DNA from 3 places in the Streptomyces pluripotens genome. Region 3 is predicted to be linked to each of the others. Evidence: riboswitches for the same ligand, from Rfam matches in the RefSeq annotation. Region 3 holds a riboswitch; each other region holds the start of a gene.
The links. A riboswitch is a leader RNA that binds a small molecule or an ion and turns the genes downstream of it on or off. The one in region 3 is predicted to bind cyclic di-AMP.
Positions count from the first base shown of each region.

Region 1: another riboswitch for cyclic di-AMP. It lies ahead of LK06_RS25380 (M23 family metallopeptidase); the one in region 3 lies ahead of LK06_RS17275 (M23 family metallopeptidase).
Region 2: another riboswitch for cyclic di-AMP. It lies ahead of LK06_RS28790 (M23 family metallopeptidase); the one in region 3 lies ahead of LK06_RS17275 (M23 family metallopeptidase).

Region 1 is NZ_CP021080.1:5,647,511-5,657,965, reverse strand. It holds gene LK06_RS25420 (VOC family protein) at 277-1,068, shown strand; gene LK06_RS25415 (thymidine kinase) at 1,148-1,798, opposite strand; gene LK06_RS25410 (alkaline phosphatase family protein) at 1,869-3,059, opposite strand; gene LK06_RS25405 (DUF5998 family protein) at 3,059-3,655, opposite strand; gene LK06_RS25400 (bifunctional acetate--CoA ligase family protein/GNAT family N-acetyltransferase) at 3,848-6,688, opposite strand; gene LK06_RS25390 (HPr family phosphocarrier protein) at 6,858-7,139, shown strand; gene LK06_RS25385 (GntR family transcriptional regulator) at 7,431-8,117, opposite strand; gene LK06_RS25380 (M23 family metallopeptidase) at 8,319-9,071, opposite strand; cyclic di-AMP (ydaO/yuaA leader) riboswitch at 9,084-9,241, opposite strand; gene LK06_RS25375 (M16 family metallopeptidase) at 9,461-10,455, opposite strand, start outside.
Region 2 is NZ_CP021080.1:6,488,788-6,499,242, reverse strand. It holds gene LK06_RS28795 (SGNH/GDSL hydrolase family protein) at 1-581, opposite strand, end outside; gene LK06_RS28790 (M23 family metallopeptidase) at 874-1,785, opposite strand; cyclic di-AMP (ydaO/yuaA leader) riboswitch at 1,790-1,942, opposite strand; gene LK06_RS28785 (alpha-galactosidase) at 2,251-4,326, opposite strand; gene LK06_RS28780 (tyrosine-protein phosphatase) at 4,498-5,295, shown strand; gene LK06_RS28775 (DUF6126 family protein) at 5,354-5,476, opposite strand; gene LK06_RS28770 (helix-turn-helix domain-containing protein) at 5,473-6,096, opposite strand; gene LK06_RS28765 (aspartate aminotransferase family protein) at 6,349-7,734, opposite strand; gene dxs (1-deoxy-D-xylulose-5-phosphate synthase) at 7,731-9,629, opposite strand; gene ispG (flavodoxin-dependent (E)-4-hydroxy-3-methylbut-2-enyl-diphosphate synthase) at 9,665-10,455, opposite strand, start outside.
Region 3 is NZ_CP021080.1:3,811,381-3,821,835, forward strand. It holds gene LK06_RS17260 (MarR family winged helix-turn-helix transcriptional regulator) at 1-49, opposite strand, end outside; gene LK06_RS17265 (dihydrofolate reductase family protein) at 131-1,264, shown strand; tRNA gene LK06_RS17270 (tRNA-Met) at 1,503-1,576, shown strand; cyclic di-AMP (ydaO/yuaA leader) riboswitch at 1,900-2,066, shown strand; gene LK06_RS17275 (M23 family metallopeptidase) at 2,076-3,107, shown strand; gene LK06_RS17280 (PrsW family intramembrane metalloprotease) at 3,238-4,539, opposite strand; gene trmB (tRNA (guanosine(46)-N7)-methyltransferase TrmB) at 4,580-5,404, opposite strand; gene lhgO (L-2-hydroxyglutarate oxidase) at 5,650-6,867, opposite strand; gene LK06_RS17295 (NsdA family TPR-like regulatory protein) at 6,937-8,361, opposite strand; gene LK06_RS17300 (asparagine synthase-related protein) at 9,095-10,455, shown strand, end outside.

The sequences.
Region 1 (10,455 bases), 1.8 Mb from region 3:
TACTCTGCTCGGCCGGACAAGCTCGATCACGAGGCGTATGGGATCGAGCACGCGCTGTACGGCCGACGGACATCCGGCGGCCATCGTCAGGAAACGGCGAGAGACAGCAGACCAGGCATCCTCCCGGAGGCACCGGCGGGCCGCGGCGCGGTACAGCGGGCTGCACCGTGGAGGATGCGGGGACCGGCACGGGCGTACCCGTGGCCGGCGTGGACACCCCCTTCCGGGGAGCGGAAGCGACACGGCCACCGCAAGGGGCCGGGGAGAGAGTGATCGATGACCGAGGCACGGGAGCCGGCCGGTCCGCACGCACGGCGCGCGCCCGGCACGCCCTGTTGGGTGAGCCTGATGGTGCACGAACTGGCCGCCACCGAGGAGTTCTACGGTGAGCTGTTCGGTTGGGAGTTCCGGCCGGGGCCGCAACAGCTCGGCCCGTATGTGCGGGCGCTGCTCAACGGCCACGATGTGGCGGGCATGGGGCAACTACCCCCGGACCACAGGCTGTCGATCGCCTGGACTCCCTACCTCGCCTCGGACGACGTGGACCAGACGGCCGACACGGTGCGGTTGTGCGGAGGCACCGTGGCCGTGGGCCCACTGGACGCCGCCGAAGCCGGACGGATGGCGATCGCCTCCGATCCCTCCGGGGCGGTATTCGGGATCTGGCAGGGCACCGCACTTCTGGGTACGGCGATCACCGGTGTTCCCGGCACACCGGCCTGGAACGAGCTGCTCACCTTCGAGACCGAGAGCGTCGCCAAGTTCTACCAGAGCGTGTTCGGCTACGAGACCGAGCCGGTGGTGTCCGCTGACTTCGACTACGTCACCCTGCACCTCGGCGGCCGTGCGGTCGCGGGCCTCCACGGCATGGGCCACGCACTACCCCGCGACCGCGGCTCGCACTGGCGGACGTACTTCGAGGTCGCCGACGCCGACGCGACACTGCGACAGGTCGCGGCCCTCGGCGGCCGGGTCCTCAGCCCGGCCCACGACAGCGCGCACGGACGGGTCGCGACGGTGTCTGACCCCGAAGGGGCCGAGTTCTCGGTGATCCAGAACCCGCACTGAACGCTGGGGCGTTCCCTCGGTCCGGCACCCGGCCGAACGTCAGGGAGCTCTTGGTGGTTCCGGAACCCGTGCCGAACGCTCAGGTGGTCGAGACGGGCAGGACGTCCGGGGAGAGGGCCGCCGCGCGGGCCGCCGCGGCGGTCATCCGGCGCCGGTGGTGGCGGCGGCACAGCACCTCGTAACCGACCTCGCCGGCGGACTGGTTGACGTCGCCGACGACCACCTGGGCGCCCTCGACCACCATCTCGCCGCCTATCGTGCGGGCGTTGTGCGTGGCGCGGGCCCCGCACCAACACAGCGCCTCCACCTGGAGCACCTCAATGCGGTCGGCGAGCTCCACCAGCCGCTGCGAACCGGGAAAGAGTTTGGAGCGGAAGTCGGTGGTGATCCCGAAGGCGTAGACGTCGAGCCCGAGGTCGTCCACCACGCGCGCAAGCTGGTCGATCTGGCCGGGTCCGAGGAACTGCGCCTCGTCCGCGATCACATAGTCGGCCCGGCGGCCCTGCGACAGGTGTTCCACGAGGTAGGCGTACAGGTCCTGGTCGTCCTCGACCTCTACCGCGTCGGTGACCAGACCGAGCCGGGAGGACAGCTTGCCCTGCCCCGCACGGTCGTTCCGGGTGAAGATCATGCCGATGAGGCCCCGCGCGGAACGGTTGTGCTCGATCTGCAGAGCCAGCGTCGATTTCCCGCAGTCCATCGTTCCGGAGAAGAACACCAGCTCGGACATGAGGGATTGAACACCTTTCGGTGGGACGCCTTGTGGCGTGTCGTCGTGCGGGGACGGAGGGTGAGTGGGTTCAGGAGCGTACTTCGAGCAGCGGCACGAACTGCTCGGCAGGGGTCATCGAACCGTGGTTGCCGACGAGCGCCGACTCCTTGGGTTCCCGCTCGGAGGCGGTGATCAATACGTCGTCGCAGGCAGCCGCGATCACGTCCCCGAGCCGGGCGTACACCCGCTCGTCGACGTGCGGCCCGAACCAGCCTGCCGCGATGGCCTCGTCCCGTGAGGCCACCCAGAACCGCTCCCCGAGCACCTCACGCCAGCAGGTCAGCACGTCACTCTCGGCACCGGGCACCGCGTACACATGTCGTGCCCGCCCCTCGCCACCCAGCAGGGCGACCCCGGCGCGCAGCTCCCAGTCCGTGTCGAAGTCAATGCGCTGCTCCTCGTCGAACCCGATGTCGACCATGCCGTGGTCCGCGGTCACATAGAGCGTGCTGCGCGGCGGCAGTTGCTCGGCAAGGCGCTGGGCGAGCCGGTCGACGTACATCAGCTGGCCGCGCCAGGTGTCGGAGGCGATGCCGTAGCGGTGGCCCGCGCCATCCAGTTCGGCGTAGTACGTGTAGACCAGCGAGCGGTCCCCGGCGGCCAGTTGCTCGGCCGCGACGTCCATGCGGTCCTCCCCGGTGAGCCGTCCGTGGAAGGTGCCGCCGCTGAGCGCGATCTTGGTGAGCGGGGTGTGCTCGAACGTGGGCGAGGACACCTGGGCGGCGTGCACCCCGGCGTCGTGCGCCAGCTGGAACACCGTGGGGTACGGCTGCCAGGGGCGCGGCGAGGTCCATGGATTCCAGCGCAGCTGATTCATCAGCTCGCCCGTGGCCGGGTTGCGCACGGTGTACCCGGGCAGGCCGTGGACACCCGGTGGCAGCCCGGTGCCGACGGAGGCGAGCGAGGTCGCGGTGGTCGCCGGGTAGCCGGCGGTGAGCGGGCGGCCAGTGCCTCCGCGTGAGCTGCCCAGCAGCGAGTTCAGGAAGGGGGCCTCGTCGGGGTGGGCCCGCAGTTGCTCCCAGCCGAGCCCGTCGACAAGGAAGACACAGGCCCGGTCGGTCGCGGTCAGTTCCGGGATCGTGGCGGTCAGGCCGGGGACGCCCATGCCAGCGGCCAGGGTGGGCAGCAGATCGGCGAGCGAGCCGGTGCCGTACTCGGGCAGCGGGGCGGTGTTCAGGGCGAGCGGTTCCGGGTGGCCCCAGGCAGAGAGCTGGGACATCAGCGTGTGAGGTCCGCGGTCGCCTCCGAGATGGCCTGCGCGAAGGCGAGCGCCTGGCGCACGGTCTCCGGTCCGTCGCCGGCCTCGGAGACGCGCAGGCTGAGGTCATCCGCCGTGGAATTGCCCGTGTATCCGTGATCGGCATCGCAGTTGGGGTCACCGCACGCGGCGGGCTCCAGGTCGATGCGGTTGACCGCGCCCCAGCCGATGGTCAGTACGACCTCGCGGGGCAGGGTGCCCGGCTTGTACTGCTCCGGATTGGCGACCACACGGCTGACCACGACGGACGAGATCCGGCCCAGCTTGACGGACTCCGTGGAGGTGGTGGCGTACGGCGTCGGGGAGGTGCTGTCGGCCGCCTGCTCGTCGGTGTGGCTGACGATGAAGCGGTTGCCGGTGAGGACCAGTACGGTGACGTGCCGACGCACCTCGTTCTGGTCGAACGTCGTCTCCTGATGGACCAGGTACGACCGGACGGGCTCGCCGCCCACAGCGGCCTCCACCGCCTCGGCCACGAGGGTGGGGTAGTAGCCGCTGCGCTCGATCGCCGCACGCAGCCCCTGGGTCGTCGTACTGGTCTTGGCCATGACGTCCATCCTAATCCGTGGGCAAGGGGGGTCAGGGCCAGTCGTGGGGACCGGGACAGCACGGTGGGCCGGCAGCACGGGTGCCCCGGCACGTGGCCGGCGCCCGGCCCCGCTCGGCGACCGGGCAGCCGACGGCTTCCGGGCGTCCCGGCGTGCGCAGATACCCACGGGCGTCCGACCTGCTCGGTGCCCCCCACTGTCTCAGTAGGCCGGCAGCGTGCGCGGACCGAGGTCGTCACGGGCAGGCGGGGGAGCCAGCCGTACGGCGGCGCCCAGGACACTCGCGCCGTGCGGCGCGACGACGACCGGTTCCAGCGTGACCGCGACCACTTCCGGATGGTCGTCGACCAGCCGGGACACCCTCAGCAGCAGTTCCTCCAGCGCCGGGGTGTCCACCGGTGTCGACCCGCGCCAGCCGAACAGCAGCGGCGCCGTGCGGGTCGACCTCACCAGCGAGGTCGCCTCCCGGTCGGTCACCGGGATCAGCCGGTGCGCCATGTCTCCGAGCAGTTGCGAAGCAGCCCCGGCGAGCCCGAAGGACAGTACGGCCCCGGCCGCCGGGTCGATCACCGCACGTACGACGGTGTCGACGCCCCGGGGCGCCATGCCCTGCACCACGAGCCTGAGCGCCTCCGGATTCCCGAACAGCTCGATCAACTCCGCGTACGCCCGTCGTAGTTGCTCCTCATCCGCCAGGTCGAGACGGACACCGCCCAGGTCTGCTCGGTGCCTGAGGTGCGGAGCGGTCGCCTTGAGGGCCACCGGGTAGCCGAGGGAGCGAGCGGCCTCCGCGGCAGTGTCCGGAGTGGGTGCCGGGAACGCCCGGCGCACCTGAACGCCGTACATCCCGAGTAGTTCGCAGGTCTCCGCGGCAGGGATCGTCAGTCCCTTCCCACGCGCGAGCAGGTCACCGATCAGCCGGGCGGCTCCCTTTTCGTCGATGTCGTCGTACTCCGGCACCTTCCCGGGATCGACCGCCTCCCGCCGCCACTGGGCGTACCTGACGGCCTCGGACAGCGCCCTGACGGCACGCTCGGCCGCGGGATAGGCGGGGATGAGCCGGGCGTCTTCGGGGACCGGGTCCCGCAGGGCGGCTGCCGCGGCGTCCCCCTCAGTGGCTCCGGTGGTACTGGTGGTACCCGCAGTGGGTGGCCGGTCAGCAGCCTGCGGTGCCGTGCTCGCCGCGGCCGACAACGCCTGCGCAAGGCCCCCGAGCTCCACGTGGACGACCAGCACCGGTTTGCCCGGCGCCGCCGCCGCAGCGGACCGGAGCGCCTCCGCCAGCTCCGCGTCCCCCGGTGATCCCTCCCCGATGGCGGGGATCGCCGTCACCACGACCGAGTCGCAGGTGTCGTCGGCCAGCGCAGCGGACAGCGACTGGTGGAAGTCCTCCGCCGTGGCCGCGGTCGTCAGGTCCACCGGGCGCGACGGCCTGAGTCCCTCGGCGATGCAGCGGTCGTACGTCAGCACGCCCAGCGATTCGGAGTTGCCGAGTATCGTCACGCGCGGTCCGGCGGGCAGCGGCTGTCGGGCGAGCAGCAGGCCCGCGTCGACCAGTTCGGTGATCGTGTCCACCCTCAGCACACCGGCCTGCCGCAGCAGCGCGGAGACGGTCTCGTGCGGTAGCCGGGTGGCCCGAACAGCGTGCCCCTGCGGTGCGGTCCCCGTGCCCTGCACGACGACCAGCGGCTTCGCCGCCGCCGTCCGACGGGCGAGGCGGGTGAACTTGCGGGGGTTCCCGATGGACTCCAGGTACATCAGGACGACGTCGGTGTCGGGGTCGTCGTACCAGTACTGCAGGACGTCGTTGCCGGAGACGTCGGCGCGGTTGCCGGCGGACACGAAGGTGGACACGCCGGTGACGCCGGTCACCCCTCCCCCACGCCGGTGCAGCCGGGACAGCAGGGCGATGCCGATGGCGCCGGACTGGGCGAACAGACCGATGCGGCCCGGACGGGGCATCTGCGGGGCGAGGGAGGCGTTCAGCCGGACGTCCGGGGCGGTGTTGATGATCCCGAAGGCGTTCGGACCGATGAGCCGCATCCCGTACGCACGTGCGTGCCGGACGAGGGCCCGCTGCCGCTCGCGCCCCTCGGGCCCGCTCTCGGCGTACCCGGCGGAGAGCACGACGAGCCCCTGGACGCCGTGCTCCCCGCACTCGGCCACCACAGCGGGCACCTGCTCGGCCGGTACCGCGACGACGGCGAGGTCCACGCCTTCCCCGATATCCCGCACCGAGCGGTACGCGGGCACCCCGTCGACGTCCTTGGTCTGCTCGGGGAAGGCCTTGTTCACGGCGTGCAGGCGGCCCGGATAGCCGGCGTCCCGGATGTTACCGAGGATGCTACGGCCCACTCCGCCGGGGGCGCGGCCGACACCGACCACCGCCACGGAGCCGGGCGCCAGGAGCCGCCGTACCGAGCGCGCCTCGGCACGCTGCTCCCGCGCGCGCTGTACGGCGAGGGAGCGGTCGGTGGGTTCAAGGTCGAACTCCAGGCGTACGACTCCGTCCTCGAAGCTGCGCTTCTGGGTGTAGCCGGCATCCGTGAACACCTTGATCATTTTGGTGTTGGCCGGCAGCACCTCGGCGGCGAAGCGACGGATGCCACGCTCGCGTGCGACGGCCGCGATGTGCTCCAGCAGGGCGGAGGCGACGCCTCGGCCCTGGTGGGCGTCCTGCACCAGAAAGGCGACCTCGGCCTCGGCCGCCGGTGCGGAGGCGGGCATGCCGTCGGCGCCGATGCGGTCGTAGCGCACGGTGGCGATGAACTCGCCGCCGACGGTGGCCGCGAGTCCCACCCGGTCCACGAAGTCGTGGTGCGTGAAGCGGTGGACGTCCTTGGCGGACAGCCGAGGGTAGGGCGCGAAGAAGCGGTAGTACTTCGACTCGTCCGAGACTTGCTCGTAGAAGCTGACCAGGCGGTCGGCGTCGTCAACGGTGATGGGCCGGACGCGCGCGGTACCCCCGTCGCGCAGCACTACGTCCGCCTCCCAGTGGGCGGGGTACTCGTGCCGGTCCTGCCGGTCCGCCGGGGTCTGCATGGGCCCCAGAGTACGGCTCGCGTACGACAACGGCGCGGGGCAGCCCGCGGGGGAGACGGAGGCGGGGTGCGGCGACACGCCGGAGTGGGAGAGAAGGCCCCTTCCGGGCACGCCCCACGATATGGGAAACTGGTCTAGACAACCCTGAAAAGCTGAAGGGCAGCAACACATGGCTGAGCGCCGCGTCAACGTCGGCTGGGCCGAGGGCCTCCACGCCCGTCCCGCCTCCATCTTCGTCCGAGCCGCCACGGCCGCAGGCGTCCCGGTGACGATCGCCAAGACCGGCGGCACCCCGGTGAACGCGGCCTCCATGCTGGCCGTCCTGGGCCTGGGCGCCCAGGGGGGCGAGGAGATCATCCTCACCTGCGACGCCGAGGGCGCGGACACCGCGCTGGACCGCCTGGCCAAGCTGGTCTCCGAGGGCTTGGAGGAGCTGCCCGAGACCGTCTGACCACCCGGCGCGACCACTCCCGCCGAAGCCGCGTCGTCCCCTGGGGGCGCCGCGGCTTCGGCGTGTCCACCGCGTCTCCCCCCTCATCATTGACCGCATTTTTCCGCAGCACTCACGGGGCAGACCTGACGAATTTCCGGCACAGCAACGTGCACGCCGGCGGATACAGCACCACGGGTACGACGAAAGCACGAAGGTGGAACAACGGCCGGACCACAATCGACGACACGGAATTCGGGCAGCGGAAAACCGCCCGCCATCGAATACCCTCCTTTGTATACGACGTCCGTGTTAATACCGCACCCCAGGCGTGTTTACGGAATGTTGCGAAGTCCTCACACGCTCCGGGACGGTGGAAAAGCGAAGGCGGTGGCCGGCCGTCGCACGCTCGGTGTGCAGTGCCGTGACCGCCCGTGCGCGCTCACTGTCGCCGCGCGCCACCGCGTCCACGATCGCGCCGTGCTCGACCCAGGACTCCACCTGGCTCCGCGCGGCCTCGACCCGGTACATCCAGGCGATCTTGTGGCGCAGCTGGGTGAGCGTCGCGGTGAGCGAAGGGCTGCCGGACGCCTGCGCGAGCGTCTCGTGGAACCAGCCGCCCAGCGAGCGCAGATCCTCGCTGTTTCCTCTCCTGGCCCGCTCCTGGCCCAGCCGGACCAGGCCGCGCAACACCTTGAGGTGAGCCTCCGTGCGCCGCTGTGCGGCCCGTGCGGCACCAAGCGGCTCCAGGAGCATGCGCATCTCCAGCAGGTCGGCCGCCTCCTGCTCGGTGGGTTCGGCCACGCATGCGCCCGCATGCCTGCGGGCCACCACGAAACCCTCCGCCTCCAGGGTGCGCAGGGCCTCGCGGACGGGAACGCGCGAAACTCCGTAACGGCGGGCCAGGACTTCCTCGGTGAGGCGGCCGCCACGCTCATGGACACCGGCGACGATGTCGTCCCGGATCGCCGTGCACACCGAATGCGCCGGAATACGCATGACCGACCTCCGTCTTAATCCCCGCGAAACGTCGACGATGGACGCGTGTTCCGTGACTCTATTGCAATGAGTCAGAATTTCCGACGGCAGGCCGGAATCCATAGATATTTTTTGGACAACGGACCCGGTGAACACTGCGAAACGGCGGAAGCCCCGGCTCGCTGAGCCGGGGCCGCCAACGATCTCGTGATGGGTGGTCCGTCACACGTTCACGCCGTGCCCGCGGAGGTAGGCAACGGGGTCGATGTCGGAGCCGTAGTCGGGAGTCGTACGCGCCTCGAAGTGGAGGTGCGGGCCGGTGACGTTCCCGGTCGCCCCGGACAGCCCGATCCGCTGGCCCGGGACGACCTCCTGGCCGACCGTGACGCCGATGGACGAGAGGTGGCCGTACTGGGTGTACATGCCGTCGGCCATCCGGATCACGATCTGGTTGCCGTACGCACCGCCCCAGCCCGCGGAAACGACCGTGCCGGAGCCGACCACGTGGACGGGCGTACCGGCGGCCGCGTGGAAGTCAATGCCGGTGTGCGAACCGGAGGACCACAGGGAGCTGCTGGCCTTGTAGCCCGTGGAAACGTAGGAGTGCGCGATCGGGGCGACGAAGGCGTTCAGGAGCTTGCGCTCGGCCTCACGGGCCGCGCGGATCCTGGCCTCACGCTCCTGCTCGGCCCTCTCGGCAGCCGCTTGAGCCGCGGCCTCCTCGGCGGCCTTCTGGTCGGCGGCCTGCTGCTGGGCGGCGGCCTGGACGTCTATCCGCTCGGCCAGACCGTCGCCCACGGTGAGGATCGGCATGAGGCCGGTCTGCTCCGCGGTCTCTCCTGCGGCGAGCGCCGGGGAGGCGGCGAGGGTGCCGACGACACCCGTGGTGAGGGCTGCGACACCGGCCGCCTGAACGGTGGTGCGCTTGGCCCGGCCGGGCTTGCGGTGCTTCCCGGTGGCGCACATGAACGCCATGAAGTGGCTGGTCCTTTCCTTCCCTCTCGCCTACCGGGTTAGCTGACGGGTTCGGAGCAGGAAGGTCTCCTACGGGGCCACGGCTGTGCGGGGCGCCCGATTCACCCCAGGGACTGTGGGTCCCCGGCTCCCCTGGCTCGCGCCTCACGGGGACTCGGCGATGACTGCCCGGTGCCGCGGGTGCGGCGCGATACCCGACGGACAGCCCGGACGACGCTAAGGGCGCTGGCTCCAGGTCCCCAAACGCAGCCGGGGTTTTGTAGCGCATCCCACAGGTCAGACAGGCAACCTCCACCCCAAATCGGGCACCTGGGGAAACGGGTGGAACACCCGAGACCCTGACGGCCCGTAGACCGTCAGGGCCCTGCGCGCGTTGCGCCGCCCCTGCCCTACTCGGCCGTGACGACGGTGACTTCGCCGATGCCGAGCGCCTCGACCGGCGCCTTGATCTGCGAGGCGTCACCGACGAGGACGGTCACCAGACGGTCCACCGGGAAGGCGTTCACGACGGCCGCACCGGCCTCCACCGTCCCGGTGGAGGCCAGCTGCTGGTAGAGCGTCGCCTGGAAGTCATCGGGCAGGTGTTGCTCCACCTGGTCGGCCAGGGTGCTCGCGACGGCCGCCGCGGTCTCGTACTTCAGCGGCGCCACACCGACGAGGTTCTGCACGGCGACGTCCCGCTCCGCGTCGGTCAGGCCCTCCGCCGCGAGCGTGCGCAGCACCTTCCACAGGTCCTCCAGCGCGGGGCCGGTGTTGGGGGTGTCCACGGAGCCGCTGATGGCGAGCATCGCGGCTCCGGTGGCCCCTCCGGGAGAAGGAGGTGCCGACCTCAGGACCTGCCCGAAGGCACGCACGCCGTAGGTGTAGCCCTTCTCCTCGCGCAGGACGCGGTCCAGGCGGGAGGTGAGAGTGCCGCCGAGACAGTAGGTGCCGAGCACCTGGGCGGGCCACACGCGGTCGTGCCGGTCGGGGCCGACGCGGCCGATGAGGAGCTGCGTCTGCACGGCACCGGGCCGGTCCACGATGACCACGCGGCCGGTGTCGTCGGCGCTCACCGGGGGCACGGGCCGGAGCTCGGCCGGTGTGCCGGTCCAGGCGCCCAGGGTGTCGGCGAGCAGGCCGTCCAGGTCGGCCCCGGCGAGGTCGCCGACCACGACCACGGTGGCCGTGGCGGGGCGCACGTGCCGGTCGTAGAAGGCGCGCACGGCCGCCGCGTCGATCTTCTCGACGGTCTCCTCCGTGCCCTGGCGTGGGCGGGACATGCGCGAGGCGGCCGGGAACAGCTCCTTGGACAGTTCCTTGGCGGCCCGGCGGGAGGGGTTGGCCAGCTCGTGCGGGATCTCGTCCAGGCGGTTGCGGACCAGCCGCTCGACCTCGCTCTCGG
Region 2 (10,455 bases), 2.7 Mb from region 3:
ACGTCGAGGCCGAGGACCTGGCCGGCGCGCAACGCCACGCGCGTGTGGCCCTCGGGGGAGAGGTGCAGCCGGTCGCTGTCCCAGGCCCTGCGGTCCTGCACGGACTTGAGGGACCACAGGTCGAGGACGGGGCAGCCGTAGCGGTCGGCGATGGCACGCACGTGTCCGTTGTAGGTGGCTATCTTGCCGCGCAGATGCTTGAGCACAGGGACGCCACGAGTGTCGAAGCCGGTCGTCACCATCACCGTGCCCGCAGCCTCGGTGAGCCGGACCACGGCCCGCTCGAACCGCTCGGCCACGTCGTCCGGGTCGGTACCGGGGCGGATGATGTCGTTGCCGCCCGCGCAGAGGGAAATCAGGTCCGGGGCCAGCTCGACGGCTCTTGGGAGTTGATCAGCCACGATCTGGTCCAGCAGCTTCCCGCGCACGGCGAGGTTGGTGTATTGGAAGTCGCCCTCGGGACGCCGGTCTGCGAGCAGCACCGCGAGCCGGTCGGCCCAGCCCACGAACGCCCCGTCGGGGCCGGGATCGCCGACGCCCTCGGTGAAGCTGTCCCCCACCGCTGCGTACGACCCGATCACTGATCTGTTGTCATTCTTCGAATCGTCAACCACATCGGACCATGATTCACCTCCGGATGTGACCTACGCGACCGTAGGCAGGGGTTGACGGGCGGTGAGATGAGCCACTCCCTGGTGTGGTGCGATCCAGGAATACGGCCACCTCTGAACGCGTTGAATGCGTGATCGCCGCGCCAGGGGGGTGCCGGAGGTATCGGAGGCCGGCCCCCGAACATCGGAGGCCGGCCCCCGGTTCGAGACCCGGGCGAGTGGTCCAGGACAGGAGGGTCGCGTAGCTGGGGCGGGAGATTCCTCAGCCCACTGCGACGCCGTGCTGGCGCAGGTACCCGACCGGATCGACGTCGGAGCCATAGTTCGGCGTGGTGCGGATCTCGAAGTGCAGGTGCGGGCCGGTCACGTTTCCGGTGGCACCGGACAGGCCGATCTGCTGGCCTTCGGACACCGTTTGGCCGGCCGAGACGGAGAGCTGGGAGAGGTGGGCGTACTGGGCGTAGTAGCCGTCGTTCAGCCTGATGACGACCTGGTTGCCGTAGGCACCTCCCCAGCCGGCCGCGACGACCGTGCCTGCGGCCACGGCCTTCACGGAGGTGCCGGTCGGGACGACGAAGTCGACACCGGTGTGGTAGCCGCTCGACCACATGCTGCCGGCCACGTGGTAGCCGGTGCCGATGGCGGCACCGGTCACCGGGAGGGTGTAGCCGGTGGAGGCGGCTGTCACGGCGGTGGAGCCGGATGACGGGGAGACCGGAGCCGCCTGCGACGTGGCGGACCGCGGGGCGCCCGGGGACGCTGAGGTCCCGGTGGTGTGCTGGGGGGTGGCGGACCCGGTACGGGCCTGCGCGCCGAGCGTGAGCCTCAGGCCCGGGTGGATCAGCGACGGGTCGCCGCCGATGGCCTGCCGGTTGTCGTCGTAGAGCCGGTGCCATCCGCCACGGACATGCTGCCTGTCGGCGATCACCGAAAGGCAGTCGCCGGGCTTCACCGTGTAGTGACGCACACCTGGACTCGGCTGGGCGGCCTCCTTCACCACAGTCGGAAGGGATCGCATGGCCCCGGCGGAAACGGACTGCGACGCGGGGGCCGCGTGCGCTCCGGTGGCCCCGATGAGCGGGAGGGCCAGCGCGGCCCCGCCGGTTCCGGCGGCAGCGACGGAGCGGGAAAGACGCTGGGTCTTGGGACGTCGGTGCTTACCCTTCGCGGGCATGGCGCATTCCTCTCCGGCGCCTGCGAGGTCAGCTGTCGGGTTCGGGCTGGAGCTGCCCGGCCGCGGTGTGCGGCTGCACCCCTGGCCTGTCACGGAGACCGGACAGGCAGTCGTACCTGGTGGGTCCCCCGCTCCTGCCGAACACGGGTCAAGTGTGGGGACTCCGGGCGGCGGCAGGACTCGGCGTTCCGTCCGGATTGGTGGCGAACGTAAGGGAGTGGGACGCACGGAAACAAGCAGCCGGTTCCCGCCGGTCACGAATCCGGTGATCAAAGACGGAAACCACCGTCACTCTCCGTGAATTCCCGCCGCCTACGTCCTTGCAATTCCCCTTCAAAACAAGCGAATTACAGAAACATGACACACGACGTACGGTCACGAATATGATGCTCCTCACGCAACGGCGCACCATGACCCCCTATTCCATGGCGAGTTAGAGCGAAGGCTGCAATTCGGGTAGAAAGCTCAGATGCGACGCAGACGGAGAACCGTCGCATCCAGGTCGCCACGCAGCCCGGTTCGCAGTCCGCCATGGAGCAGGACAGCGCCCCTGTGCACTTCGCCCGTTTCGCGGCATTCATAGGAAGCCGTCGGATCGAGTCCCCGCAACCGCAGCGCTGGAACCGGCTCGCCATAGCCCTGCGCCTGCAGCCAGGCCAAGATCACGACCTCCTGCCCCAGGACGTACTGGACCGCACTCAGCCCGCCCGTCGGGGGCCTGAGCCGGTACAGCTCGCCACGCTGGACCACCGGACGGATCCGCTTGTACAGCTCCACCCACAGCCGGGCCTCGGCCAGCTCCTCCGCACTCCACCGCACCAGGTCGCCACCCACGCCGAGCACCCCGGCCATGGCGCTGACGAAACGGAACCGCAGCGTACTCACCCTGCCGTTGAGCTGGGTATTCGGACTGTCCGTGACCCAGGCGGCCATGACCCGGGCGGGGTGGATCTGACTGAAGCCGTACTGAATGACCAGCCGGTCCAGTGGGTCGGTGTTGTCGGAGGTCCACACTTGGTCGGTGCGGCTCATCACTGCGAGGTCGATCCGGCCACCACCACCGGAGCAGGACTCGAAGGCGACCGCGGGGTGGGCCGCGCGCAACCGGTCCACCAGGGCGTACAGGGCACGCACGTGGTCCACCCACAGATGCTGCGGATACGGCTCCCCGGGCCAGCCGGCATCGGTGAAGCAGCGGTTGAAGTCCCACTTCACATAGTCGATCGGAGCACTCGACAACAGTGCGTCCAACTGCTCCCACAGATATTCCTGGACGTCCTCTCGGGCCAAGTTGAGGACGAGTTGATTGCGCAGCTCCGTCCGCTTACGTCCCATTTGGTATTGCACCCAGTCCGGGTGGGCGCGATAGAGATCGCTGTCCGGATTGACCATCTCCGGCTCGACCCAGACACCGAACTGCATGCCGAGTCCATGTACCTGGTCGGCGAGGGGCTTGAGGCCGCGCGGGAAGCGGTCGGGGGCGGCGGTCCAGTCACCGAGCCCGGCGCGGTCGCTGGTGCGGGCACCGAACCATCCGTCGTCCACCACGAACAGCTCGACGCCGATGCCGGCGGCCCGGCGGGCCAGGGCGGCCTGTTGCTCCTCGCAGATGTCGAAACCGGTGGCCTCCCAGGAGTTGAAGAGGACGGGCCGGTCCCGCTCCGCGTCGGGGATGATGTGAGCACGCTGGTACGCGTGCCAGGTACGACTGGCCCCGCCGAAGCCACCACCGCTCCACAGGCCCGCGAAGACCGGGGTGGTGTACGACTCCCCCGACCGAAGGAGCAGCAGGCCGGAGTCGTCGTAGCCGGCGCCACCGGTGATCTGCACGCGCGCGTCAGGGAGTTGGGCGACCGCGATGCGCCAAGAGCCGGACCAGCCCAGCGCACAGCCGTACACCTCGCCGTGCTCCTCGGTGGCATCGGTGTCGAGTGCGACCCAGGGCAGGTGCTGGTGGCCGGTGTGGCCCCGACGGCTACCGATGACCTTCTCGCCATAGGTGAGCGCCGAGGTAACGAGCCGGGACTCCGCCGCCCACCGACCGTGCAGCTGGGACAGCCGCCAACCCTCACGGTCGGGGAGCGTCCAGGTGGCGGCGTCGGCCCGCAGCAACTCCACCCCGGTGTGCCCGCCGTTCGCCAGGGTGACCCAGCGCTCGACGACATCACCGCGCATCCGGTAGTGCAGGGTGATCCCCAGCCCGCCGTCGTCGAAGCGGAGCCGCAGTTCTCCCCCTCCCCCGGCCTCGTACGACACGAAGCGCCACTCGGTGCCGCGCCGTTCCCTGGTGCGCGCGGACAGGGCGGGGCGGACGAAGCGGGGGCCGCCCTCGACCGGGTATTCCTCGCGGCCGTCGAGCGGGGACTCGAAGGGCCGGTAGACGGGCAGCGGACAGACCGCCAGCTCCTCGGCGTCCGCGAGCGCGATCCGCGGCCCCCAGTGGAGGTGCAAGAGTTCATCCGCCCCGGTGAGATGCAGCGCATAACTGCTGGCGGGCCCTGACAGGAGCCAGGTACGTCCGTCTTCGGCGATCTCCACCATCGAAACCCCACAGGTGTCAACAAATCCGACCGAGTCTGAACATCATCAGGCCGTCTCGCTCGCGTGGCAATGCCCTGTGGACAACTCATTGCCTGAGGAAATCGATGTCGTATGGTCGACAGTGCGCCCGTCGACGAGCCGCGCCGGCGGGGCCGATTGGGAGGAGCCCCCGTGACGCAGCAGGTCCCGTCGACCGAGCCGGAGCTGACCGGCGTGCGCAATTTCCGTGACGTGGGCGGACTGCCGACCGTGCATGGACGGCGGGTGCGCCACGGCATGCTGTTCCGCAGCGGGCACCTGGCGCACGCGACGGGGGACGACGCGACCTTCCTCGCCTCCCTGGGCTTGCACACGGTCTTCGACTTCCGCAACGCGGCCGACCAGAAGCTGGAGGGCCCCGACGTCGAACTCCCCGGCGTACGGAACGTGAACCTGCCCTTGAGTGACCCGGCGGACGGAGCCGAGTTCTGGAAGTTGGTCCGCGACGGCGACCTCAACCAGCTGCGCGCGATCCTGGACGACGGCAAGGGGGCAGCCCGGATGGTCGCCTCGTACCGGGCCATCGTCGTAGAACGCACCAGCGAGCACTCGCAGGTGCTGCACGCGCTCGCCGAGGACAGTGTGCCCGCACTGATGCACTGCGCGGCGGGCAAGGACCGCGCAGGCATCTCCATAGCGGTCACGCTCCTCGCGGTGGGTGTGGAACGCGAGGCGATCGTCGCCGACTACCTGGAGTCCAACGCCAAGCACCGCCGCTACAAGGTCCACCGCAGCGGCAGCGCGGAGACCGCGTACAGCGCTGAGGTGATGGATCTGCTCAGTCCGATGTTCGAAGCGCGCGCCGAGTATCTGCAGGCAGCTTTCGCGAGCATCGAGGACACCTGGGGCGGGGTCGACCTCTACCTGGAGCAGGGTCTCGGCCTCTCCGCAGAGACCCGGGACCGGCTGCGTGAGCGCCTGCTGGACTGACCGGACCCCGCCGGTCAGTCCAGCAGGCAGCCGGCGGGACTGCACCCGGCCCACCGGCTCAACCCTTCGCGCCCACCGCGAACAGCAGGTAGAGGAATGCGGCGAGGACATGGCCGAGGGCGATGTAGATGATCAGCCGGACCCACAGGGCACGGGGGAACTTGGTCTCAAAATCGCTCATGGCAGTTCTCCGTTCAGCGGCCCCAGGCACAGCGCGGCCGTGGGACTCTGCAACAAGGTGTGGACGAACAGCAGTTCCACGCCGTCGTGGCCCTCGGCGGCGAGGCGGTGCGGGGTGAGCGAGTCGAAGTGCGCACTGTCCCCGGACCCGAGCAGGTGCGCGGTGTCGCCAAGGCCCAACCGGAGGCGCCCCTTGAGGACGTAGAGCCATTCCTCACCCGGGTGGACGCGCACGATGTCACCCTGGGAGCCGTACGGCACGTGGACGCGCAGGGCCTGCATACCGCGTCCAGGCGCCCCGGCCTGCACGTAGGTCCAGCCGCCTGCCCGGGTCGGCTCCATCTCTGCGGCGCGCACAATCGCCTCCCGGTCGGCGACCGTCTCGCCGAGCAGTTCGGAGACGGTCGTACCGTAGGTACGGGCGAGTGCGAGAAGCATCGGCAGAGAGGGCTGGCGGTGCCCGGTTTCCAGACGGGAGAGATGGGCTGGCGAGAGCCCAACTGTTCGGGCAGCGGCCTCCAGGGTGAGGCCGGATCGTCGGCGCAGTGCGCGCAGCTGCGGAGCGACGGCGGTCAGCTGGTCAACTTGATCCGCCGCCCGCTCGCCTTCTGGGGCGTTCATGCCTCCATTGAGCCCGATAAGTTGCCCGTACGGCAATTTTCTTGCCTTTTAGGCAAAAGTCCCCCGAATACCCTGAGGAGTCCAGCCCCCGCCGCGACATCCACCCACGTCGACACAGCACACCACGAGGACCGTCCCGGGACTGTTCGGACGGACCGCCGCCGTCACGGTCCTGCAACCGTTCTGCCTCCCTCCCCCGCGGCCCGGCTCCGCACGCCCGGGACGGAGCGCAGCCACCCCGGGGGCGGGGCCCTAACGGTTCGCCACCGCCTGCTTGATCAGTGTCCTGCCGAAGTCCCACATCAGGCTGCCGCCTCCGTGTGCGTCGTCCATCACCGCGGTGAAGGCGTCCAGGAAACGGTCCACATCGGCCGCGTCGACAATCAGTGGCGGGATCAGCTTGATCACCTCCAGGTGATCGCCGGAGACCTGGGTGAGGATCCGGTGCCGCTGCAGCAGCGGTACGACGACCATCTGGGCGAACAGGCCCTTGCGTGCCGCCTGGAGCATGGTCCAGCGGCTGCGCAGCTTCAGCGAGGACGGCCTGCCGAACTCGATGCCGATCATCAGGCCCCGGCCGCGGACGTCGGCGATCAACTCGTACTTCTCGGTCAGCGCGGCGAGCCGGGACCTGAGCAGTTCGCCGGTCCTCCGCACATGGGCGACAATGCGCTCGTTCTCCATGACCGACAGCACGGCCAGACCGGCCGCCATCGCCTGGGCATTGGAGCCGAAGCTCGCCGAGTGGACCAGTACCCGGTCCATGGACGAGAACACCTTCTTGAAGATCCAGTCCTTGCCGAGGGTCGCACCGACCGGGACGTAACCGCCGGAGAGCGCCTTGGCCACACACAGCAGGTCGGGTTCGACACCCTCCTCGTGCTGGTAGGCGTAGAAGTCGCCGGTGCGGCCCAGCCCGGTCTGCACCTCGTCGGCGATGAGCAGCGCCCCCTGCCGGTGGAGCAGATCCTGGGCGGCGCGCAGATAGCCGGGAGGTGCCTCGTGCACGCCCTTGCCTTGGATCGGCTCGACGATCAGAGCGGCCACATCACCCCTCTTCAGCTCCCGTGCGAGGGAGTCGAGATCCCCGAGGGGTACGGCGGTGTCGGGCAGCAGGGGGGCGAAGCCGTCGCGGAAGCCCTGCTCCCCGTTGACCGACAGCGAACCGGTGGTTAGGCCGTGGAAGGCGTGGTGGCAGTAGAGGATGCGCGGCCTGCCGGTTGCGTAGCGGGCGAACTTCAACGCCGTCTCAACCGCTTCGGTGCCGCTGTTACCGAAGAAGACCCGATCCAGGTGCGGACTGTGAGCGAGGAGACGCTCGGCGAGCAGGCCGGGCAGGGGCGGGCAGTCGAAGCGGGTGAGATCGGCCAGGTCCAGGTCCAGGACGTCGTGCAGTGCCTTGCGGACGACCGGGTGGTGACGACCCAGGCCCATCACACCGAACCCGGCGAGCATGTCCAGGTAGTCGTTTCCCTCAGCATCGAAGAAGTGGGCGCCCTCGGCGCGCTCGTAGACCCTGTCGAAGCCGATGGTGTGCAGCATGCGCGGAAGCTGCGGGTTCAGGTACCTGCTGTGCAGCTCGTAGCGTTCGGCTCCGCGCTCGGCGATCAGCGCGCCGAGGTCGAACTCGCTGGTCATTCCATCTCCTTGGCTGTGCCGACGGCGTCCCTTACGGCCAGGCTCGCGCTGATCCGCCCGGCGATCTCGACGGGCGTGAGGCCGATGTCGGCCAGTACCTCGCCGCGCTTGGCGTGGGTGAGGAACTGCTCCGGGATGCCGAACCGCCGCACCGGCACGTCCACATCGGCATCGCCGAGCGCAAGCGCGACTGCCGAACCGACGCCAGCTGCACGGCTGTTGTCCTCGACGACGGCGACCAGGCGGTGCCCGGCGGCGAGAGCGGGCAGTGCGGGATCGACGGGTTTGACCCACCGGGGATCCACCACCGTGCACTCGATGCCACCGGCCGCCAGCAGATCGGCGGCCTGCAGGCACACCGATGCCATCACCCCGACGGCCACCAGGAGCACCTCGGGGTGCTCGGCACGGTGCAGGACGTCCATGCCGCCGACCTGGCCGACTGCTGGAATCCGGGGGCCGACTGTCTCCTTGGGGAAGCGGACCACCGTGGGCGCGTCGTCCACGGCGACCGCCTCGCGCAACTGCGCCCGCAGTTGGTCGGCGTCGCGCGGGGCGGCGATCCGCAGTCCGGGAACGACTTGGAGGACGGACATGTCCCACATGCCGTTGTGCGAGGCGCCGTCGACACCGGTGACGCCGGCCCGGTCCAGTACGAACGTCACCCCGCAACGGTGCAGGGCGACGTCCATCAACAGCTGGTCGAAGGCACGGTTGAGGAAGGTGGCGTAGACGGCGACAACCGGGTGCAGGCCACCGGTGGCGAGGCCTGCCGCGGAGACGGCCGCGTGTTGTTCGGCGATGCCCACGTCCCACACCCGGTCAGGGAAACGCTCGGCGAACCCGGCCAGACCGACCGGACGCAGCATGGCCGCCGTGATCGCGACGATGTCGTCCCGTTCCGCACCGATCTTCACGATCTCGTCGCCGAACACCGAGGTCCAGGACGGCCCGCTCGACGGTGTGAGCGGCACGCAGGTGAGCGGGTCCATCACGCCGACGGTGTGGAAGTGGTCCTCCTCGTGGGCCAGGGCCGGCTCGTAGCCGCGGCCCTTCTCCGTGAGGCAGTGCACCAGGACAGGACCGTGGAAACGTCTGGCGCGGCGCAGCGCCGACTCCACGGCACCGATGTCGTGCCCGTCGATCGGGCCGACGTACTTCAGGCCCAGGTCCTCGAACAGGCCCTGCGGGGCGAAGGCGTCCTTGAAGCCCTTCTTCGCACCGTGCAGGGACTCGTAGATGGTGCCGCCGACGACGGGGGTCCTCAGCAGTACGTCCTTTCCCCAGGCCAGGAACTTCTCGTAGCTGTCGGTGGTGCGCAGGGTGGCCAGGTGATTGGCGAGACCGCCGATGGTGGGCGCGTACGAACGCTCGTTGTCGTTGACGACGATGATGAGCGGACGGTCCTTGGCAGCCGCGATGTTGTTCAGCGCTTCCCAGGCCATGCCGCCGGTCAGCGCACCGTCGCCGATCACCGCGACGACATGCCCTCTCTCGCCCCGTACCTGGTCGGCCTTGGCGAGGCCGTCGGCCCAGCCGAGTGCCGTGGAGGCGTGGCTGTTCTCGATGACGTCGTGTGCGGATTCCTCGCGCGAGGGGTAACCGGACAGACCGCCCTTGCCGCGCAGTTTGGAAAAGTCCTGTCGTCCCGTCAGCAGTTTGTGGACATAGCTCTGGTGCCCGGTGTCCCACAGGATGCGGTCGACCGGCGACTCGAAGACCCGGTGGAGTGCGATGGACAGTTCCACCACTCCCAGGTTAGGGCCGAGGTGCCCGCCGGTCCTCGACACCGCGTGCACCAGGAACTCGCGTATTTCATCCGATAGTTCAGCGAGTTCCGTCTCGGACAGCGCCTTCAGGTCGCGTGGTCCCCGGATCGACTCCAGAATCGTCACGCTCGGCCCCCTCTCGGTTGGTGCCTTGCCTCAACTCACTTGGTCTGCTCGGCGAGCTTCATGGCCTCTTCGATGAGGGTCTCCACGATCTTGGACTCGGGAACAGTCTTGATGACCTCGCCCTTGACGAAGATCTGGCCCTTGCCATTGCCGGAGGCGACACCGAGGTCGGCCTCGCGGGCCTCACCCGGACCGTTGACGACGCAGCCCATCACCGCGACACGCAGCGGAACCTCCATACCGGTCAGACCGGCGGTGACCTCCTCGGCAAGCTTGTAGACGTCGACCTGGGCACGGCCGCAGGACGGACAGGAGACGATCTCCAGACCACGCTGGCGCAGGTTCAACGACTCCAGGATCTGGATACCGACCTTGACCTCCTCCACGGGCGGGGCCGACAGGGAGACACGGATGGTGTCGCCGATGCCCTGGGAGAGGAGCGCACCAAAGGCGACCGCGGACTTCACCGTGCCCTGGAAAGCAGGCCCGGCCTCCGTCACACCGAGGTGCAACGGGTAGTCGCACCGCTCGGCAAGCTGGCGGTAGGCCTCGATCATCACGACCGGATCGTTGTGCTTGACCGAGATCTTGATGTCCCGGAAGTCGTGCTCCTCGAACAGGGACGCCTCCCACAGGGCCGACTCCACCAGGGCCTCGGGGGTCGCCTTGCCGTACTTCTGCAGCAGCCGCTTGTCGAGGGAACCGGCATTGACACCGATACGCACCGGAGTGCCGCGGTCCTTCGCGGCCCGCGCGATCTCCTTGACCTGGTCGTCGAACTTCTTGATGTTGCCCGGATTGACGCGGACCGCGGCACAGCCCGCCT
Region 3 (10,455 bases):
AGGCGCGCCAGGCGCGCTGCTCCTCGGGGGTGAGCCAGCGGGTCGTCATGCTGCCAGTGTAGATTTGTTTCAAATTTTAACCAAGAAGCCGGCTTGTGGCCCTCCCGGGCCGCCGCGAGGGAGTGCACCGATGTCCCTGCCGTATGTGCTGCTGTCCGCCGCCGTCTCCCTCGACGGGTATGTGGACGACGCCGCCCCAGAGCGGCTCCTGCTGTCCAGCCCGGCCGACTTCGACCGGGTCGACGAGGTGCGGGCCTCGGTCGACGCCATCCTGATCGGCGCCGGCACGATCCGTGCCGACAACCCGCGCCTGCTGGTCAACTCCGCCGAGCGCCGTGCGGCCCGGGTGGCGTCGGGCAAGCCCGAGTACCCGCTCAAGGTGACCGTCACCGGCTCCGGCGACCTCGATCCCCGCGCCAACTTCTGGCACACGGGGGGCGACCGGCTCGTCTACACGACCGACCAGGGTGCCGAACGGGCCTCCCGCCTCCTCGGCAGCACCGCCGAGGTCGTCCCGCTCGGCGCCGAACTGCACTGGCGGGAGCTGCTGGAGCACCTGCACGATGAGCGCGGCGTGCAGCGCTTGATGGTCGAGGGTGGTGGGCGCGTGCACACCCAGCTCCTCCAGCAGGGCCTTGCGGACGAACTCCAACTGGTCCTCGCCCCGCTCTTCGTCGGCGACCCGGGGGCCCCGCGCCTGTTCGGCCCGGGGACCTACCAGGACGGGCGCCTCCGGCTGGTCGATTCCCGTCGGATCGAGGACGTCGTACTCATGCGTTACGAGCCCACCGCCCCTGGTACTGGTCCGCTGCCCACCGCGGCAGACCGCCACTGGCTGCGCATCGCCTGCGAACTCGCCGCACTGTGCCCGCCGTCGGAGACGGCCTTCAGCGTCGGCGCGGTCGTGGTCGCCACCGACGGCACCGAACTGGCCCGCGGCCATTCCCGGGAGGGCGACGATCTTGTGGTCCACGCGGAGGAGGTCGCGCTCGCGAAGATCGACCCGGCCGATCCGCGGCTGGCCGGTGCCACCGTCTACAGCAGTCTGGAGCCCTGCACCCGCCGTGCCTCCCGCCCCATGCCCTGTGCCGAGGTGATCCTGCGGGCCGGAGTGCGCCGGGTGGTCACTGCCTGGCGGGAGCCTGACACCTTCGTGGCGGCGGCTGACGGGACGGGTGTCCTGCGGAACGCAGGGGCCGAGGTCGTGGTGCTCCCGGAGTTCGCGCCCCTGGCCAAGGCCCCGAACGAACATCTGCCAGGCTGAGCGACCGACCGGTGTCCCGGCCGGGTTCCGCTCCGGATGCCCCCGGAAACCGAGGGCGTGCCGGTTGCCGCGGACGTCGTCAGGGCGGCCCCGTCCCGGAGGTACGCCGTATCCGCACCACCCCGTTCCTCCTGGTGCTGCGGCAGGGTGCCCGGGGGTGGGAGGCCTCGGCTCACACCCCCACGGGAAACCGATGTGCATTCTGTCTTGCGCATGGCGTACACTGAACACACAACGACGCGGGGTGGAGCAGCTCGGTAGCTCGCTGGGCTCATAACCCAGAGGTCGCAGGTTCAAATCCTGTCCCCGCTACTGAAGGCTCAGGGCCGGAATCCAGTACATGGGTTCCGGCCCTGAGCGTTTGCCGCGTGCTCGTCAGCTTCAGCAGCTTCAGTGGATTCAGCGGCTTCACCGATGGTGATCGTACGACCCCTGTCTGCATAACATCTGAGTCACCATCAAAAATGCCGAGACTCCTGAACGTCGAGCAACTTGCCCGGTGTGTAGGGGTTGTGGCCGGTAAGTCCAGGGTGGAAACGTTAATGATCAAGCCGAACGGCTTGGAAAGTGACTGGCAGGTCTATTAACGTTCGATAACGCAGCACGGTCGTCCCGGCCGTCACAAGAGACGGCTCCGTGCGCACACGCCGAGTCCCGCAAGGGAGCCGGGGAACCACCACCCTGGGGTGAATCACGTGGATGCCGTCGTGAACTCGCTGAGTACACGACCGGTATACGCGCGTAGGAGACCTTCCTGCTCCGAACCCGTCAGCTAACCCGGTAGGCGGAGGAAGGAAAGGAGTGCGCCCGAGTGGCGTCCAACCGGCCTGCCCCAGAAGCCCTGTTCGTGCCTGCCCCGCGCGAGTCCGAGACCTTCGGTTACGGCGCCTACCGTGCCGAAGAGGGCCCCCGGGAGGAGTGGAACCCCACCGAGGACTCCGTCGCCTCGGTCCGGGGACGACACCGCGTGGTCAAACAGCGCGGGGGATTCGCGCGCAGCTCCACCGTCCTCGGCGTCGGTGTGATGGCCGCGGTCGGCGCGGGCGGCATGGCCAGTGCCAGCACCGGCAAGGCGCCGGTCTCCCTCTCCATGCCGGACCTGCCCTCCGTCGGCTCCCTCTTCGGCGAGGACTCCTCCGACGCCCACCAGGCCACCACCACTGCACTCAGCGACCTGAACGCGGCCCCCGCCGGCAGCGCGCAGGACTCCGATGCGGGTGAGGCCCTGCGTAACCGGATCATGGCTCAGGCCGAGCAGCAGCAGGGTCAGGTGGACAGCAAGGCCACCGCCGCCGCGCTCGCCGCCATCGAGAAGCAGACCGCCGAGGCAGCGGCCAAGGCGGAGAAGGAAGCTGCCGCCAAGGCCGCCACCGCCAAGGAGAAGGCTGAGGCAGAAGCCAAGGAGGCGGCTGAGAAGAAGCGGCTCGCCGAGCTGGCCAAGCAGTACACGTTGCCGACGTCCTCGTACACGATCACCTCCACCTTCGGCCAGGCCGGGTCGATGTGGTCCTCCGGTCACCACACCGGCCTTGACTTCGCCGCTCCTACCGGCACCCTGATCAAGGCGATCCACGGCGGAACGATCACCGAGGCGGGCTGGGCAGGCGCCTACGGCTACCGCACGATCCTCACCCTGGACGACGGCACCCAGCTCTGGTTCTGCCACCAGTCCTCGATCAACGTCAAGGTCGGCCAGAAGGTCTCCACCGGCGAGGTCATCGGCCGCGTCGGCGCCACCGGGAACGTCACCGGTCCGCACCTCCACCTGGAGGTCCACCCGGGCGGCCAGGCCACCGCCGTCGACCCGATGCCCTGGCTGCGCAGCAAGGGCCTGAACCCCTGACGGACGGAAGTCTCGTCCTGACTCCGCTCCGCCGCGCGCTCCGCCTGCGGCAGGCCTCCCCCGCCACGGTGGCGTGTAGCCCGCACAACCGCACCCCGGCAGTGCCGGACACCCCGTGAGTCCCGGCCGACTACGTCCGGTACGGGTTGTAGGCGGGATACGGCACCGCCGGATACCCGTACGCGGGCCAGTGCGCGGTGGGTACCGGTACCGGCATGGCAGCCCTGGCCGCGTACTCCAGCGCCGGTCGCGCCACGTTCCTGCGGTGCCACAGCTCGGCCAGCAGCACCCGCTCCCGTACGACGAAATCGGCGCCGGCCCGCCCCCGCCGGCCCCGGTGCCGGAGGAACGCGAGCGAGGTGGCGCACGCCTCGTACCGGGACATCTCCCGGGCTGCCGCCCGTCCCCCGCAATGGTGCCGTGCGTAGTTCCGCGCCTCCCGCCGCGCCCGCATCGACCCGAGCGCGAACGGTTCGGCGGGCCCCAGCCATCCGGCCAGCACATACGCCGGTAGTTCCTCCCGCACGGTCCGCAGTTCGCGTTGCCGCGTCCAGATCGCGAGCCAGGTGAGCAGCGCGAACGCGGGCACCATGAACCCGCCGTAGACGGCGAAGAAGCCGAACCGGCCGAAGGTGGCGGAGCCGTTCCAGAGGGCGTGCATGCTCATCGCGAGCAGCAGCCCGCACAACGGCAGCAGCACCCGTCGGACCCGGTGTCGTTCCGCGGACAGCGCGGCGAGGCCGAAGCCGATGCCCGTGAGGACGGTGAACAAGGGGTGCGCGAAGGGGGACAGGACGATGCGCACGAAGAAGGTGGCGGCGGTGACGGAGGCGATGCCGCTGCCGCCGGAGAGCTGGTCGGTCCCGAAGGCAGTTCCGAGGTAGAGGATGTTCTCGGTGAACGCGAACCCGGTGGCGGTGACCCCGGCTATCACCACACCGTCCACCAACCCGGTGAAGTCACGTCTGCGGAAGAGGAAGACCAACAGCACGGCCGCGGCCTTCGCGGACTCCTCGACGATCGGGGCTATGACGGTGGCGCCGAGGGTGTCGGCACCGGCCGGGTCGGCGGTGGAGGTGGCTATCCACTTGGTCGCGAAGCTGTTCGCCACGATGGCTATCAGTGCCGCCGCGCACGCCCCCCAAGCGAAGGAGAAGACCAGGTTCTGCCAGGGGCCCGGCTCGACCCGGTCCAGCCAGCGGAAGGCGGCCACCAGCCAGGGCACGGGCAGCACGGCCAGCCCGAGGCCGACCAGGAACCCCTCCGTGCCGGTCTGCCGCCGCACGAGTGCGAGGATGACTAGTCCGGACAGCGCCAGCAGGGTGATCAGCGCTCCGTACCGCACCCACCCGCGCTGCCACCAGTGCGGGTGGCGTAGTACCCCGTCGCCGGGGCCGTTGGGAGGAGTCGGGTACGGAGGACTGGTGGCCACGACATCGACCCTAACGGTGGAGCGGTGAGGGCTGGACGCTTTATCGGGCCTGGTGCGGCACACGCCGGAAGAGCAGGTCGTGCACCGCATGCCCCTTGTCCAGGCCCTGGCCTTCGAAACGGGTCAGCGGCCGGAACTCCGGACGCGGCGCGAAACCGCGCCCTGCCTGCGTGTTCTCGAAGTCGGGGTGCGCGGCGAGCACCTCAAGCATCTGTTCGGCGTACGGCTCCCAGTCGGTCGCACAGTGAACGATCGCACCAGGCTTGAGCCGGGTCGCGGCGAGAGTCAGGAACTCAGGCTGGATGAGCCGCCGCTTGTGGTGCCGCTTCTTGGGCCAGGGGTCGGGGAAGTAGACGCGCAGTCCGTCCAGTGAGTCGGGTCGGAGCATCTCGCGCAGCAGGATGATCGCGTCGCCGTTACCCACCCGGATGTTGGACAGCCTGGTCTGGTCGGCGAGATTGAGTAGGTTGCCCTGTCCTGGAGTGTGCACATCGACGGCCAGGATGTTGGTGTCCGGGTCAGCGGCGGCCATCTGAGCGGTGGCTTCACCCATCCCGAACCCGATCTCCAGCACCACGGGGTTGTCGTTCCCGAACAACTCGGCCGGATCGATGATCCGCTGCCCGTCGATGTCCAGCCCCCACTGGGGCCACAGCCGCTGAAGGGCGTCGGCCTGCCCGGCCGTCACCCGGCTGCGCCGCGGCTGGAAACTCCGGATCCGCCGCTCGAAGTGTGATCCGGCGGGATCGGCCTTGGGCCCGTCCGGGAAACGCGGTTCACCCTTGGCCCGGGTGTGCCGGACGGAGGCACCGGGAACCTGGGGAGCCGACGGCGGAGCTTCGGAGCTGTTGAGGAAGTCAGACACAGTGAGCCAATTTTACGGCGCCCCGCAGTGGCCCCACAGCGGGGCGGCGGCTGTGCACGCAGGGCAGGCGCCGACCGGCGGGTGGCGGCGAAGAGGGGCGGGGTTGTGCAGGGAGGGGCACGGGGAGGAGAGGGGGAGGAGGACCCTTCAGGTTCGAGCCCGCCCGGTTCGATTCTGCTGTGTCGGCCCGGTGGTGTGCACCTCTGGTACGCCCCTCTTCCTGGTTCGACCCGCCCGGTTCAGCGCTACACGGAGTCGAGCATCCCCAGCACCCGGTTCCCCACCTCCCGACCGATCGGTAGCGAGGCGGTGGCAGCGGGCGACGGTGCGTTGAGCACGTGGACCGCTCGCGCCCCCTCCCGGATCAGGAAGTCGTCGACCAGCGTCCCGTCCCGCAGCACCGCCTGGGCCCGGACCCCGGCGGGGGCCCGCACCAGATCCCCGGACTCCACTCCGGGGAGCAACCTGCGCACGGCTTCCAGGAAGGCCCCCTTGGACATGGACCGCCGTAGCTCCCCGGCTCCGTACCGCCAGTGTCGCCGGGCGATCACCCACGAGCCCGGCCATGCCACCGTGTCGGCCAGCTCGCGGGGCCTCACGACCCCCCAGTCGTACCCCTCCCGGGCCAGCGCCGGTACGGCGTTGGGCCCGATGTGCACACTCCCGTCGACACCACGGGTCAGATGCACCCCGAGGAACGGGAACGCCGGGTCCGGCACTGGATACACCAGCCCCCGTACCAACTCCGGACGCGCCAGCTCGTAGTACTCCCCACGGAACGGCACGATCCGCATACCGGGCTCGTCCCCGGTCAACCGTGCCACTTCGTCGCAGTACAGCCCGGCGCAGTTCACCAGGACGCGCGCGCGTACGACGTCTCCGCCTGCGGTGAGTACGGCAACGCCCCGCTCCACACGCCGGTCGACCCGGACGACCTGGGCGCCGTACCTGATCTCCGCCCCGGATGTCTGTGCCAGCTGCCGGGCGACACCGGTGAAATCGCATACCCCGGTCGTACCGACGTGTATCGCTGCGAGGCCGTGTACCTCCGGTTCGTACTCGGCGATCTGCGCGGCCCCCAGCTCGCGCACCGGAATCCCGTTCTCCCGCCCTCGCTGCACGAGCGCGTGCAGCCTCGGCAGCTCCTCCCGCTCGGTGGCGACGATCAGCTTGCCGGTCACGGCGTGCGCGATGCCGTACTCGGCACAGAACTTCACCATCTCCGCGGCGCCCCGCACCGCGTAGCGCGCCTTGAGCGAGCCCGGGCGGTAGTAGATCCCGCTGTGGATGACCCCGCTGTTGCGCCCGGTCTGGTGCCGTGCCGGTCCCGGTTCCTTCTCCAGCACGGTCACCCGCGTGCCAGGCGCGGCCCGTGTGATCGCATGGGCCGTCGACAGGCCGACGATCCCCCCGCCGATCACCAGCACGTCGCAGTCGTACGCACCCTGCGGCACCTGCACCACCTCCCACCTCGATAGTGCATTGCGCCACTGACAACGCCTTCAAACGCGACCGACGCCGGACGTGCTGGTTCAGGCGGGAGCCACCAGCAGGGGCCGGGCCCGCTCCCGCAGCTCCACCACCCGTGGCTCGTCCCCGTAGGGCTCCAGTCGGTGCAGGAGATCCTTCACGTACTCCGTGGTCCGCGCGGAGGAGATCCGTCCGGCCACTTCCACGGCCCGCACCCCCTGCTCGCACGCCGCATCCAGGTTCCCGGACTCCAGCTCCGCCACCGCCGAGACGACCAGCCGCAGCCCGTGCGACCGCACGAACTCCTCCGTCGGCTTCGACAGTGCGTGCTCGGTGAAGCGACGCACCTGGCGCGGCGCCTTCAGATCGCGGTAGCACTCCGCAGCATCGGCAGCGAAGCGGTCGTAACTATAGAAACCGAGCCAGGATGGATCATTGTCCCCGTCCCGTGACCGTTCGAGCCAGCCCTCGGACGCCTTCAGTGCCGCCCCGGCCGCCTGTGCGTCCCCGGCGCGGGCGTGCGCCCGTGCCTCCACCAGTCGGAAGAAGCTCATGGTGCGGGCGGTCGCCAGTCCTCGGTTGCGCTCCACGGCCGCCTGGGCCAGATCGACGCCCTCGTCACCGAAGCCCCGGTAGGTGGCCTGCAGCGACATGGAGGCGAGTACGTAGCCCCCCAGTGGCACGTCGGCCGCCGCGCGCGCGAGCCGTAGCGCCTGGATGTAGTACCGCTGGGCGGCCTCCTGCTGCCCGGTGTCGAAGGCCATCCAGCCGGCCAGCCGGGTGAGTTCCGCGGAGGCGCCGAACAGGGCGCGCCCGACCTCGTCGGAGTAGGAGCCGAGCAGCAGTGGTGCCGCCTCCACCCGCAGGCACTCCGGAACCATCGACGAGCGCCAGTCACCGCCGCCGTACTTGGAGTCCCACCGCCGGGCGTCCTCGGCGGCCTCCCGCAGCTTCTGCACATCGCTGTGGCCGACTTTGATCGGTGCGCTGGAGCCCTCGGCGGTGCCCGTCTCCCGCGCGACCGAACTGTCGGCGGGGGTTATCAGCCATCGTGAGGCGGGCGTTGCGTATGCGCTCACTGCGAACGACCCGGCGAGGGATTGCCAGATGCCGCCGGAGCCGGCCCGGCGCCCGGCCAAGTCGAGGCGGTACAACTCGGTCGCCGACTTCACCGCCTGTCCCACGTCTCTGGGGAAGGCGAGGCCCACCTCGGGTGCGGGGTCCGCGTCCGCCAGGCCGATCTCGTGGAGCGGCACCGGACGGCCGAGTTTCTGGCCGATGGCGGCTGCAATGAGGTGCGGTGCTGCACCCTGCGGCACCATGCCCTTGGAAACCCAGCGCGCCACGGACGTCTTGTCGTAGCGAAGAGTCAGCCCTCGCTGAGCGCCAAGGTCGTTGACGCGTCGTGCGAGTCCCGCGTTGCTGATTCCCGCGAGGGCGAGAACGGCGCCGAGCTTTTCGTTCGGCCCGCGTTGCTCCCTGGACATGCGCCACCCCTCGACACAGACGGCTGCCGCTCTGGCATAACCACGCGGCATTCGTAAACCCAGCGTAGTTCGATGCATCCCAAGCGTTAAGGGGCATTGTTCCGGTTGGCGGGATTGTGGTCCGTACGGAAGTGCGGCCCTGTACGCACCGTGCACGGTCCACCGTGGCGTGCCCCCGTGCGTGTGGCCGTGCGCCCGTCCGTGCGCTCTTCTCCAGCCACCGGGGGAGCGATTCCATGGCTCGTGCGTGGGTCGGCCCGCTGTACTGGATCCAGCGGGCTGGGGGACACCGCCACCTTCATCCCCGCGGGTGGCGGACCGGTCCGGGAGGCGATGCCCGCCTCCCGGACTGTGCGCGTGTTCGCGCCGCCGTACGCTCCGCAGGCCTGTACGGAGCGTGCTCAAACCTGGCCTCTCTCAGTTTATTTGGCTGAAAATCGACCATGCCCGATGCGGTTGACCACTGCCCTCACCATGCAACTCGAAGGCGTGAAGGGCGTTTTGGGGGAGCGAATCGGGGGCGCATTCGCGTCGCATCTATCAGGGGCCCGTTGCGGCGAGGGCGCCACGCGCACACTGGTCCTTCCAGGACTCCCCCCGAACTCCGCCCCGCCCGCACCCGACTTCCCTCGATCGAAGGCGGTGCCACCACCCCACCATGGCGCGCCCTTCGTGGCAGCATGGGGAGCCGTTCGTACGGTGCACTGGTGGTCCGCAGCCTGTGGAGGCGTCGATGCGGTGGTTGGTGGGTTGGAGCAGCACCGCCGCGGGCGCCGTCGGGACCGGCTCCGCGGGCGCCATGGGATACGACGGCGAGAGCCTGCACCCGGTCGGCTCCCAACTCCTGTGGGGCGGCCCGGACCCGTTGTGGGCGGTCGGCGACTGGCGCCCGGACGAGGTACGCGTGGTGAACGCCGACGCGCAGACCCGGATCGCCGTGCTCGGCATCTGCGGCGCCTCCGACGAGGACCTGAGACGCGGGCTGTTCACCGCACGCGGGGGCGCACTGCGCCATCTGACCACCTGGCCGGGCAGCTACACGGCCGTCGTCCAGGTGGGACGCCGTGTCACCGTCTGCGGCGATCTCGCGGGCGCACGCCCGGTGTTCCACACGCCCTGGGCCGGTGGTACGGCCTACGCCACCGCCGCGCTGCCCCTCGCCGACCTCGTCGAGGCCAACCTCGACTTCGGTCACCTGGCCGCCCTGCTCGCCGCCCCCGACGTACCGGCCGCACTGCGCGACACCACTCCGTACGAAGGCGTACGACGGATTCCCCCCGGGCACGCGCTGGTGCTGCGCGCCGGCGCGCGCGAGATCACGGGGTACGAGCCGGTCGCCTCCCTCGCCGTGGCCGCGCCCTCGGCCGACCCCGGCCGTGCGGTGGACTCCGTACGGGACGCTCTCGTGGAGGCGGTCCGTACCCGGCTGTCGGCTCCCCGGCACCTGCCCGACCTCGACCCCGGGCCGGTGCCGGGCATGGGCCCCGCCGAGCGGCGCGCCGCTCGCGGGATGCCGGTGCCGGGCATCGGCGCGGACCTGTCCGGCGGACCGGCCTCCGGCACCCTCGCCCTGCTGGCCGCGGGGCTGCCCGGTAGACCGGGCACGCTCCTCGGGCACGGTACGGGCGCGGGCGAACGCCTCCTCGCGGTCACCTTCAACGACCTCGCCGTCGGTGGCCGGGAGGCCGAACGGGAACGCGCCGGAGCGCTCGCGGCCAGCCCTCGGCTGCACCACGTCGTGGTCACCGGTGGCGAGGAGACCCTGCCCTACGCCGACCTCGACGGCCCCCTCACCGACGAACCGGGACCTTCGCTGATCTCGGCGGCCCGGCACCGGGCCCGGCTGGCCGCCGGCAGCGCCGACCACTTCACCGGCCACGGCGCCCGCCAGGTGCTGGACGCCCACCCCGCCCGGCTCGCGGACCTCCTGATGGACCGCCAGCGGCGCCACCTGGTCCGACCGGTCGCCGCACTCGCCCGGGTCGACGGCTCGGTGCTGGTCCCCGCGCGGGTGTACGGGGCCGCCCGCCGCCTGGCCCGTACCCCCTACCGGGTCGGCCTGGAGGTGCTGGCCGAGCGGCTGATGCGGCGCCG